DNA from 2 places in the Arthrobacter sp. 08Y14 genome. Region 1 is predicted to be linked to the other one. Evidence: riboswitches for the same ligand, from Rfam matches in the RefSeq annotation. Region 1 holds a riboswitch; the other holds the start of a gene.
The links. Region 1 has a riboswitch for S-adenosylmethionine ahead of CXR03_RS08365 (ABC transporter substrate-binding protein). Riboswitches for the same ligand answer to the same signal wherever they lie in the genome.
Positions count from the first base shown of each region.

Region 2: another riboswitch for S-adenosylmethionine. It lies ahead of CXR03_RS03010 (hypothetical protein); the one in region 1 lies ahead of CXR03_RS08365 (ABC transporter substrate-binding protein).

Region 1 covers NZ_PJIX01000002.1:384,502-390,319, reverse strand. Annotated here, with positions in the region: gene CXR03_RS08390 (hypothetical protein) at 1-729, opposite strand, end outside; gene CXR03_RS08385 (VOC family protein) at 933-1,304, opposite strand; gene CXR03_RS08380 (hypothetical protein) at 1,350-1,637, shown strand; gene CXR03_RS08375 (MarR family winged helix-turn-helix transcriptional regulator) at 1,660-2,121, opposite strand; gene CXR03_RS08370 (MDR family MFS transporter) at 2,118-3,851, opposite strand; SAM riboswitch class I at 4,156-4,254, shown strand; gene CXR03_RS08365 (ABC transporter substrate-binding protein) at 4,359-5,818, shown strand, end outside.
Region 2 covers NZ_PJIX01000001.1:641,228-647,045, reverse strand. Annotated here, with positions in the region: gene CXR03_RS03025 (enoyl-CoA hydratase/isomerase family protein) at 1-662, shown strand, start outside; gene CXR03_RS03020 (3-hydroxyacyl-CoA dehydrogenase family protein) at 662-1,510, shown strand; gene CXR03_RS03015 (tyrosine-protein phosphatase) at 1,520-2,245, shown strand; gene CXR03_RS03010 (hypothetical protein) at 2,202-2,585, opposite strand; SAM riboswitch class IV at 2,601-2,738, opposite strand; gene CXR03_RS03005 (LLM class flavin-dependent oxidoreductase) at 2,797-3,822, opposite strand; gene CXR03_RS03000 (alpha/beta hydrolase) at 3,896-4,447, shown strand; gene CXR03_RS02995 (ATP-dependent DNA ligase) at 4,470-5,549, shown strand; gene CXR03_RS02990 (SGNH/GDSL hydrolase family protein) at 5,567-5,818, opposite strand, start outside.

The DNA.
Region 1 (5,818 bases):
CCGGAGCTGATCGACGCTGTCAGCGATGTATCTGGGGGTGCCCGAATTTCTCAGTGCCCGGATAAGGTCATGACCCTTTAGCGGCGCCTCGGGCTCTTTCAGTTTCACCCATCCCTGAGCGGCATATTCCACCTCGGAATAAGCTTCTTTAACAGCAGCTGCCGGGGAGACAATGTCTGCAATGTCCTGCAGTCTATTGACCCACGTTGCCCACTTTGAGGTTCCGGCCCGAAGCGTGGCTTCACTAGCGTCTGCCTGTTTCATTCTCTCGATTGCGTCAATCCAGTTTGCGGCCATCTCGGCATATGCAACATGACGCCGGTCGGCCAATCCACTCGCTGCCGAATCGCTCTGGCGAGCGAATCCCCTCCGGATATCCGAACCATGGCTGTCCGGGTTATCAGGGTCCGCCCTTCGGACGATTTTTGGCGTTTCCTCACGGGAGCTGCCAGTGGATGTTGAGGCGGATGCGCGGATACTCCGTTCGGCGGAAGACGCCTCGGCTGCTCCTTCCGTGAGTGTCACGATGGTTTCCTCCACCTGCTCACGGAAAAACTTGACCCCGCCCAGGGGTGACGACACTTCCTTTAACTCCGCTATCCGCTCCGACAGTGCAAGGACAAGGCTGATAACCGGCTTCTTGTAGAGAAACAGAAGCACGACGACGGCTGCCGGCCATGCCAGCAAAGAGACCAGACTAGTGATGAAGACAAGCCATTCTGCGGTCATATCTTCGCCCCCTGCCCCGGCTATCCGGCACCTGCGGCACTAACTGTGCCAAATGCTGGTATAACTGCCGACCGACTAGCTCCTATTATCCTTTCCAACAGATGAATAAACAGGGTCTGTGGCCATATTCAGGGGTTTTGACTCCACATATTGGTACACGCCAATGAATGGACGTCCGCCCGCACCATCAGGGGCAATTACCGCTACGCCAGGCAGAGGCAGAACGGGTGTCCGGCCGGATCCAGAAAAACGCGAAAGGTGGTGCCCGGCTGGTACGGATGCTTGGTGGCACCGAGCTGCAGCACCGCCGCCTCGGCTTCATCCAGATCATCAACATCCACATCAATATGCACCTGCTGTGGAATGTCCTGTTCCGGCCAGACCGGCGCCGTGTAGTTTTCCACCTGCTGGAAGCAATAGCGCTGGCCGGTGACATCGGTAATGTCAGTCCAGCCGTCGTAGGATTCATCCTCATGCAGGTTCACCGTCCAATCCAGCAGGGCACCGTAAAAGGTGGCAAGTGCCGCGGGATCAGGGCAGTCAATGACAGTGGTGGGAGTGCGTGCGATAGCCATGGCTGGAAACATATTCCCTCGGCCTGTATCTGGCAAGATGGAGCCATGAAGATATCCCGCGCCGACACAGCTGCCGACGAAGGCTTCTTTCCGTGGCCCCGTGAGGTGCCCGCGGAATGGATCCTGCGGGCACATCCGATCATCCTCATGGTGTCAGCGCTGGTGCTGTTCCATCAGTTTGCTCCCCTGCCGGCCAGCCCCATGGGCTTCATCAGCGAGTTCTTTGTGCTGAGCACCGCCTTCTCCATGCTGTCCTCCCGCAGCCGCAGGCGAAACCAGAATGCCAGGGGTCCTGAGGCGCCTCATACCGGGTCGGAGCGCCCCGCGGAATAGGAATGCCGCCCAGGGCGGAGCCTCAGCTCGCGTCTGCCAGCGTGCGGGGGCTGCGAAGCCGAGAGAGATAGCCGGCAAATTCATGCAGCTCTTCCGCCGACCAGTCATCCAGGATGTGGCTGTCCAGCATAATGCCGGTTTGGACAGCGCCCACCCGTTCCTCTGCGGCCGGTGTCAGGACCAGCACGCGGGCGCGGCCGTCCCGGGGGTCGGCCTGCACCTCAATCAGTCCCAGTTCCTCGAGCTGTCGTGACTGCCTGCTGATGACACTTTTGTCCACCATCAGCAGGTCTGCCGCCGCTCCGGAATGCAGCGGACCCTCACGCTTGAGCAGTTGCAGCATTTTGAGGCCAAACAGGGGCAGGGTCGGGTCGATGCCCTTGGCTGCGTCCCGCATGCGGCTGCGAACGGTTTCCGTGAGAAGACGCAGGTTTTCCTCAACCTCGTGCAGAGCCTTTGTCCGGCCCAGCTCCCGCGGTGTCACTTGGGCTGACTCTCCGGGTTGGCAGTCCTCACCGGTGAGACCGGATCCACCAGGGCCACGGCGCCCGTCGCCACGTCGGCCAGTGCAAGCTCGGCCGGTGAGGGACGCTCGTTCCGGGCCGCGGAATCCGCAGCGGTGTCGGATGCCTGGGTCTCCACCGCGGCGGAAGCTACGGCGATGCCGGCTGTTGCCGCAAGATCAGCGGTTGCGGCGGCCTTCTTCAGCTGTACGGCATTCTGGCGTCCAAGCTTGGCATTCGGAATGAAGATGACAGCCAGCAGCGTAATGACGGCCAGCGGAACGCTGTACAGGAAGACCGAGCCGACGCCGACGCCGTACGCACTTTCCACCAGCACGGCAATGGTGTCAGGCAGTTCGGAGACCTTGGGGATGGATCCGCTGCCCAGGGCCACGGCGGCCGCAGCCTGGTCAGCCGGGGCCAGCGCACCGATGCCGTCCTTGATTTCGGAGGCAACGATGGTCCCGAGCACCGAACCCAGCACGGAAACGCCCACGGTACCGCCGAGGCTGCGGAAGAAGGTCACCGCACTGGTGGCCACACCGAGGTTCTTCACCTCAATGGAGTTCTGGACCACGAGCACCAGGTTCTGCATCAGCATGCCCAGGCCAGCGCCCAGAACGGCCATGTAGATGCCGACCAGCACCAGGTTGGTGTCATAGGCCAGGGTGCTCAGCAGGATGGAACCCACCACGGTGAGCACACCGCCGGAAATCATGACGGCCTTCCACTTGCCGGTGCGGCTGATGATCGTTCCGAACAGCGTGGAGGAAACCAGCAGGCCGGCCATCATGGGGATGGTCAGCAGGCCGGACTCGGTGGGGGTGGCGCCGCGGGCCAGCTGCATGTACTGCGCAAGGAACACAGAAGTGCCGAACATGGACACGCCCACGGAAATGCTGGCCACGACGGAAAGGGTGAAGGTGCGGTTCTTGAACATGGACAGCGGAATGATCGGTTCCGGGGACTTGAATTCCACCAGCACGGCAGCGATCAGCAGCAAGGCGGATCCGGCGACCATGAGGAAGGAGGCCAGCGAGGCCCAGCCGAACTGGTTGCCGGCCAGGGTCACCCAGATCATCAGCAGCGACACGCCGCCGGCGATCAGGACAGCACCCAGGTAGTCGATGTGGACCTTGCGCTTGGCGTGCTGGGGCAGGTGCAGGGTCATCTGCAGCAGGATGATGGCAGCCACCGCCACCGGCAGGGCAATGAAGAAGTTCCAGCGCCAGCCGAAGGCGTCAGTGACAACGCCGCCCAGCAGCGGTCCGCCCACGGTGCCCAGCGCCATGACGGCACCAAAGAGTCCGGCGTACTTCCCGCGGTCGCGCGGGCTGATGATGTCAGCCATGATGATCTGGCTCAGCGCGGCGAGACCACCGGCACCCAGACCCTGCAGCACGCGGAAGACAATCAGCGTGCTGGTGTCCTGCGAGAAGCCGGCCAGTGCCGAGCCGAGCACAAAGATGCCCAGCGCGAGCTGGATCAGCAGCTTGCGGTTGAACAGGTCGGCAAACTTGCCCCACAGCGGCGTTGACACCGTTGTGGCCAGCAGTGTTCCCGTCACCACCCAGGTGTAGGCGGACTGGTTGCCGTCAAGGTCCGAGATGATCAGCGGCAGGGAGGTGGAAACCACCGTGCCCGCCAGAATCGAGACAAACATGCCAAGGAGCAGGCCGGAAAGGGATTCCAGCACCTGCTTGTGGGTCATGGTCCCGTCCGGGGAGGCGGTCCGCTTGGGCACCTTGGCCTTCTTCTCGGACTTTTTTTCGGGGGGACGTTCTGCGGGGGACATCGGGCTCCTGCTAGTAGTTGATTTAGATCAACTATATAAGTAATTGCCCTTAGTCAACTAATTTCGTGGCGCATCGCACACTCTTGGCCTGGACGCCCGGCCCCGGGTCCAGATGACACCGCCGTGAACCTCTGTGACCGCCGATGACGCACCGAGACGGCGCATGAGGTCAAAAACGGTCATCGCTGGCCCGGCCATGATCCATGGGCTAGCTTTTCCTTAACCATCCCGAGCGGCCGAGAGACCTGGATCGACGACGCCGCAGCAACCCTCCCCGCCCAGCAGCGGGGAACGGTGCTACTGCCAGGACCGATGGAGAAGCTGCGCGCTTTCGTTGGTCAGCTTCGCCCTGCCCCGGCACGGCGAAGCTGCCGCCGGCGAACCTGCGTCGCCCTCCGCCGGGCGATGATTCAGGAGCCTGACGTGAGCACAGCAAGACCTCTCAAACCCCATCCCCAGCTACCCCGCATCCTCGCCGTCCTCACGGCAGGGGCCATGCTCGCCACTGTGGTTTCAGGTTGCGGCGGGCCAGCCGCAGCCAGCGGCAGCGACACCTTTGTCTTTGCCACCGGCAAGGACATTTCGTGCCTGGATCCCCACGTGGACGGCGACATGCCGCAGGCATCCATCGCAGCGAATTACCTGGATTCGCTCGTTTCACAGGACAGCGGCGGCGCCATCCATCCGTGGCTCGCCACAGCGTGGTCAGTGTCCGGCGACGGTCTCACCTACACATTCACAGTGCGCGACGACGTCTGGTTCACCGACGGGACAAAACTCACCGCGGAAGCAGTGAAGGCAAACCTGGACCACATGGTGGATCCAAACACACAGTCCGGTACCGCAGGCGGTTACCTCAAACCCTACGAGTCCACGCAGGTAGTGGACCCGACCACCGCCGTCGTCACCCTGAACCGACCGTATGCGGCGTTCCTGGAGGTGCTCGCCCAGCCCTTCCTCGGCATCCAGTCACCCGCGGCCCTGAAGCGGCCGCAAGTGGAAAACTGCCACTCGCCCGTGGGCTCGGGACCATACAAGATCATGGACTACGTCCCGCAGTCCAAGGTCACCCTGGTCCGCAACGAAGACTACAACTCCGCTCCGCCCTTCGCGCAGCATGACGGCCCGGCACACATTGAGAAGATCGAATGGCGCATTGTGCCCGAAGACTCCACGAGGTACGGCCTGCTGCGGGCAGGCCAGGCGGACGCCCTGGACCTCATGCCCTCGGTCCATTTTGCCGAGGCGGAGGCGGACGCAAATGTGGAGCTGACCCTGCGTGACCGGCCCGGAAACCCTACCAACCTGATCCTCAACACCACCCGTGCGCCGTTTGACGATCTCAACGTCCGCAAGGCTTTCCTGCACAGCGCCCACGTGGACGCTGGCATCAACAGCGTCTACTTTGGCACCGTCACCCGGGCCGGCGGGCCGCTCAGCTCCACCACCGGCTTCTACTCCCCCGATTTTGAGCACGTCTATGACCCGGACCCCGCCGAAGCAGCGCGCCTGCTCGACGACGCCGGCTGGACGGAACACGACGCCGAAGGGTACCGGGTGAAAGACGGCGAGCGCCTGAGAGTTCATTTCCCGTACACCCCCGGCGCCTGGCCCGCTGCGCACCAGGCGTTGGTCACTCAAATCCAGGCGACAGCGAAGCAGGCCGGCTTCGAGGTGCTGATCGAGAACGGCGACGCAGCAACCGTGAGCGAACTGGGCAATACCTTCGAATACGACCTTCGCGCCGATTACTGGAACACCAACACCGCCGATGTGCTGCGCATTGTCTTCTCCTCGGAATACACCGAGTCCGCCGGCTTTGTAGCCAACGGGTCGGGGTTTCGGAATCCCGGGCTGGACTCGATCCTGAACGCGGCACTTGC
Region 2 (5,818 bases), on a different contig from region 1:
CCATCGACGCCGCCATGGTCGAAGAGCTGCACTTGCTCTGCGCGGACTTGGAAGAGAACCCCCGGACCCTCATCCTTGCTGGAAGCAACGGGGTGTTTGCCTCCGGCGCGGACATTGCCCAGCTGCGCGAACGCCGCCGCGACGACGCCCTGCGAGGCATCAACTCCACCGTGTTTGCCCGGATCGCCAAACTGCCGATGCCCGTCATTGCGGCATTGGACGGCTACGCCCTGGGCGGCGGGGCGGAGCTGGCCTTCGCGGCGGACTTCCGGATTGGAACACCCCGCGTCAAGATCGGCAATCCGGAAACCTCGCTGGGGATCCTGGCAGCCGCCGGCGCCAGCTGGCGCCTGAAGGAACTGGTGGGCGAACCGCTGGCCAAGGAGATCCTGCTGGCCGGACGGGTGCTGAACGCCGAGGAAGCGCTGGCCGCGCACCTGGTCACCGAGCTCGCCGAACCGGAAGACCTGCTGGCCACCGCGCACGCGCTGGCGGACCGGATCGCCCGCCAGGACCCGCTGGCCGTCCGGCTCACCAAAACCGTGTTCGCAGCCCCGGCGGACGCCCACCCCGCCATCGACAATTTGGCGCAGGGGATTCTGTTTGAATCGCAGGCCAAGTTTGACCGCATGTCAGCATTCCTTGAGAGGAAGAAAAAGTAATGGCAGTTCCCTCGACGGTAGGAGTGCTCGGCGGCGGACGGATGGGCGCGGGCATTGCCCACGCTTTCTGCACGGCCGGAGCAACAGTAGTGGTGGTGGAGCGCGACGACGACGCCGCCTCCGCCGCTTATGACCGCGTCGCCGGCGCATTGGCCAAGAGCGTCGAGCGCGGCACCGTTTCCGAAAGCCTGGCCGACCTGACCGCGCGGCTGTCCGTTTCCACGAACTATGCGGCGTTCTCCGGTGCCGGGTTGGTGGTGGAGGCAGTGCCGGAGGATTTCGGACTGAAGGCAGCAGCCCTGGTTGCGGTCGAGGAGCAGCTGGGATCCGAGGCTTGGCTGGCGTCCAACACGTCTTCACTGTCCGTCTCCGGCCTGGCGGAAAAGCTGCAGCGCCCGGAGCGGTTTTGCGGGCTGCACTTTTTCAACCCGGTGCCCGCCTCCACCCTGATCGAGGTGGTGCTGGGCAAACAGACCTCCGGGGAGCTGGCCGAAGCCGCCGCCGCCTGGGCCCAGGACCTCGGCAAGACGCCCGTCGTCGTGAACGATGCCCCCGGCTTTGCCAGCTCCCGGCTGGGAGTGGCCATCGCGTTGGAAGCCATGCGCATGGTGGAGGAGGGCGTGGCCACGGCAGAGGATATCGATGCCGCCATGGTCCTGGGCTACAAGCACCCCACAGGTCCGCTGCGGACCACCGACATTGTGGGTCTGGACGTGCGCCTGGGCATTGCCGAGTATCTTGCCGAAACCCTTGGTCCGCGGTTTGAACCGCCGCAGATCCTCCGCGACAAGGTGGCGCGCGGCGAGCTCGGCCGGAAGTCCGGCAAGGGCTTCTTCGACTGGTCCTAGAAGGGCGTGATGGGCAACCGGGATGTGGAGTGGGAAGGCGCGGCGAATGCCCGTGACCTGGGCGGCATCCCGGTTGCCGGCGGCGGCTCCGTGGCACCCGGCCGGATCTTCCGGATGGGCCGGTCCGAATGGCTCACCGGGCGGGGCTGGGCGCAGGCCCGCGACGCCGGCGTCCGCACCGTCATCGACCTCCGCAACGACGTGGAGCAGGGCCGCCGGGACACCGACCCGGAAGTGAGCCCCGACGCCGCCGCAGGCATCACGTTCCTGACCCGGCCCACCCAGGAAGCGAACGATCCCGACTTCACCGCTTTGTGCGGCCCGTACATGGACTCGCCCAAGTGGTACCGGGAGAACCTGCGCCGCTGGCCGGAGAAGATCGCCGCCGTCGTTCAGGCCCTGGCAGACGCCGACGACGGCGCGGTGGTGATCCACTGCTCCGCCGGCCGGGACCGCACCGGGCTCGTCGCCATGCTGCTGCTCCAGCTGGCCGGGGCATCACCGGAGGCCATTGCCGACGACTATGAGGAGGCGGTCCGCGGCATTAATGCCTTCCACGCCACGCAGGTGCATCCGAGGGAAAAGCCGCTGACCTCCGAGCAGGAAGACGCGCGGGTGGCCGACGGACGGCGGGAACTGCTCCGCGCCCTGGACGGGCTGGACGCGGAACAGTACCTGCGCTCAGCTGGGCTTAGCCCCGCTGAGCTTGGGCGTCTTCGGAGTCGTTTGCGTTGAGCTGTTTACAGGGATGGACCCTTTCCGGCGTCGCCAAGTAGAAAAAAGAGCGCCGTGCGGGGCTGTCAAAGCCTCCGGGCACCAGCAGCGACGAATAGCGTGCGCACCACTGTACCTGGCCGTTGGAATGGGCCAGCGCCTGCGACAGGGAAGGCAGGTCGTGGAACCACATCAGCTGCTGCTCGCCGTCCACGACCAACTGGATCAGGTCCAGATCGAGATCGACGTAGGCCTGGGCATCCACCCAGTCATCGTAAACAGCCAGGCGCTTGCCGTGAATGAGGTGGACGTTGTGGCCGGGGGTGTAGCTGATGCAGCGGGCGCCACTGGAGATACTCACAGTGTGTTCCTTTACGGTTTGTCCTTGCCCGCACCGGTTGGCCGCGGGCCGCTTCGTCATCCGAACCACCCGCCGAACAATGGGGTTGGTGTGAGGCCAGTCGGAGCTTTTACGGACCCGGATTCCTCCGGGCGTTGGCCACCTCTCGTGAAGCTGACACCACCATAGCGCATGCCGGTGACAGCCGGGAACCGCCGCCGTGCCGGAGGCATCAGCGCCAGCCGGCCGCCGGCGCGACATGCTTCACGATGTTCTCCAGCAGCTGCACGTTGTAGTCCACGCCCAGCTGGTTGGGCACCGTCACCAGAAGCGTGTCCGCAGCCTGAACCGCGGCGTCCGCGGCAAGCTGGGCGGCAATGACATCAGGTTCGCCAATGTAGCTCTTGCCGAACCGGGCCAGACCGCCGTCGAGCCGCCCCACCTGGTCGCGTCCCTCGGCTTGGGCGCGCAGCCCAAAATACCGGCGGTCGGTGTCGGTCACCAGCGGAATGACGCTGCGGCTGACGGACACCCGCGCAGTCCCCTCATGTCCCGCATCGGCCCAGGCCTTGCGGAACACCGCAATCTGCTCGGCCTGGAGCTCATCGAAGGGAACTCCGGTATCCTCCGTCAGCAGGGTGGAGCTCATCAGGTTCATGCCCTGTTCGCCGGTCCACTTGGCCGTCGCCCGGGTTCCGGAACCCCACCAGATCCGTTCTGCGAGGCCGGGGGACTGCGGATCGATGGCCAGCGCGTCGGAACTGCCGGTCATCATCGGATCCGCGTTCGCCAGGCCTGCGCCGGCAATCGCCGCCCGGAACACCAGTGTGTGCTTGCGGGCCTCATCCGCATCGGTGCTGTCCCCGGTGGGAACGTAGCCAAATGCCTCATAGCCGCGCAGCGCGGGCTCGGGTGAACCTCGGCTCAGGCCCAGCTGAAGCCTGCCGCCGCTGATCAGATCCGTGGCCGCCGCTTCTTCGGCCATGTACAGCGGATTTTCGTAGCGCATATCGATCACCGCCGTGCCCAGTTCAAGCCGGTGAGTCCGTGCGGCCATGGCGGACAGCAGGGGGAACGGCGCAGCGAACTGCGGGGCGAAGTGGTGGACCCGAAGGAAGGCTCCGTCAATGCCAACTTCCTCGGCTGCCACCGCCGTTTCAACGGTCTGCAGCAGGGCGTCACGGGCGGTGCGGACAAAGGAACCCTGCACGTCGCGGTAATGTCCAAAGGACAGGAAACCGATCTTCTTCATGTTCATTGACAGCACCGGTTTCCGAGCAGATATTCCCGGCTGCCGGCTCCCCGGCACCACAGGATGAGAGGCGAACAGCATGCACCTGACCATGGTCCCGGGGATCGGCGGTTCCAATGATGAGCACTGGCAAAGCCGGTGGCAGGACGGTGCCGCGGACGTGTCCCGGATTTCGCCGTCGTCGTGGGATGACCCGAACCTGGAGAACTGGATGGACGCGCTCGACGACGCCGCCGGCTCCCGCGGCGGTGACACCATCCTCGTGGCCCACAGCCTGGGCTGCCTGGCCTCCGCCGAATGGCTGCTGCGCAACCCGAAACGCGCCCGGGGCGTGCTGCTGGTAGCCCCGCCGGATCCGGCCGAGCCGGCCTTCCCGGACACTGCCGGATCTTTCCGGGACCCGCGGTTGGAGCCGCTTCCGGTGCCCGGACTGATGGTTGCCAGCGAAAACGATCCCTACTGCACCCTCCCCGGAGCACGGCTGCTGGCCCAGGCCTGGGGTGTCCCCGTGATCGACGCCGGAGCACTGACCCACATCAATGATGAAAGCGGCATCGGGAACTGGCAGCAGGGCCGGGACCTGCTGACCGCGTTTGCCGCAGGGCTGGGCGTTTCCATTCCCCTCGGCTGAAAACCGGGTAAGAATGGGGTCCATGAAACTTCCGGTAATGCCGCCCGTAGCCCCCATGCTGGCCAAAGCCGTGACTGCACTGCCCGAGGGGGACTACTCCTACGAGCCCAAGTGGGACGGTTTCCGCTCCATCATTTTCCGGGACGGTGATGAGCTGGAAATCGGCAGCCGCAACGAAAAGCCGATGACCCGGTACTTTCCGGAACTGGTGGACGCGCTCAAGGCCAACCTTCCGCAGCGCTGCGTGGTGGACGGCGAAATTATCCTGATCAACGGTTCCGGGAAGCGGCTGGACTTTGAAGTCCTGCAGCAGCGCATCCATCCGGCGGCCAGCAGGGTGAAACTGCTGGCCGAACAAACACCGGCGGCTTTTGTTGCCTTTGACCTGCTGGCGCTGGATGACACCGGTTTCCTGGACCGGCCGTACGCGGAGCGCCGAAGCGCACTGGAAGCCGCGCTTGCCCACGCCGCCGCACCCGTTTATCTGACCAGTCGCACCACCGATCCAGGCACCGCGCAGCGCTGGTTCAGCGAGTTCGAGGGTGCCGGCCTGGACGGCATCGTGGCCAAACCCCTGACGGATCCCTACCAGCCGGGCAAGCGCACCATGGCGAAGTACAAGCACGAGCGGACCGCTGACTGCGTGCTGGCCGGCTTCCGGGTGCACAAATCCGGGCCGGACGCCGTTGGCTCGCTCCTGCTCGGCCTCTACAACGACGACGGCGAACTCACCAACGTGGGGGTGGCCGGCGCGTTCAGCATGGCCCGCCGGCGTGAACTGTTTGCTGAACTGCAGCCGCTGGTGTCGGATTCGGCAGACCACCCGTGGACCGCCGACAAACAGGACGCCGGAACGCGCACGCCCCGCAACTCCGAGGGCAGCCGCTGGAGCGGCGGCAAGGACCTGTCCTTTGTGCCGCTGCGGCCCGAGCGCGTGGTGGAGGTCAAATATGACCACATGGAGGGGGAGCGGTTCCGGCACACCGCCCAGTTTCTGCGCTGGCGGCCGGACCGCTCCCCGGACTCGTGCACCTACAGCCAGTTGGAGGAGCCGGTGAAGTTTGACCTGGCGGAAGTGCTGACCGCGCCGGCCGGGACGTAGTTCAGCCTGCCGCTCAGTCAGCCGCGTCCGCGACAGTGCCCCTTGCCTCCCTGGGCCAGCCGCTCCACGTCCACTGCGGCGGTAATGGCGGCGAAGTAGCCCTCGCTGTATCCGGTGGCCGTGGGATGCAGGGCAAAGGGGCCGTCCGCAAGGATCCAGGGGTCCGGTGAACCGATGCCGTGGCCGGCGAAGGCTTCGGTCACGTCCACGAAGGTGCCGTCGCCCACCTGACCGGCAACGACGGCGTTGAGCGCGTCTGTTCCGGCGTT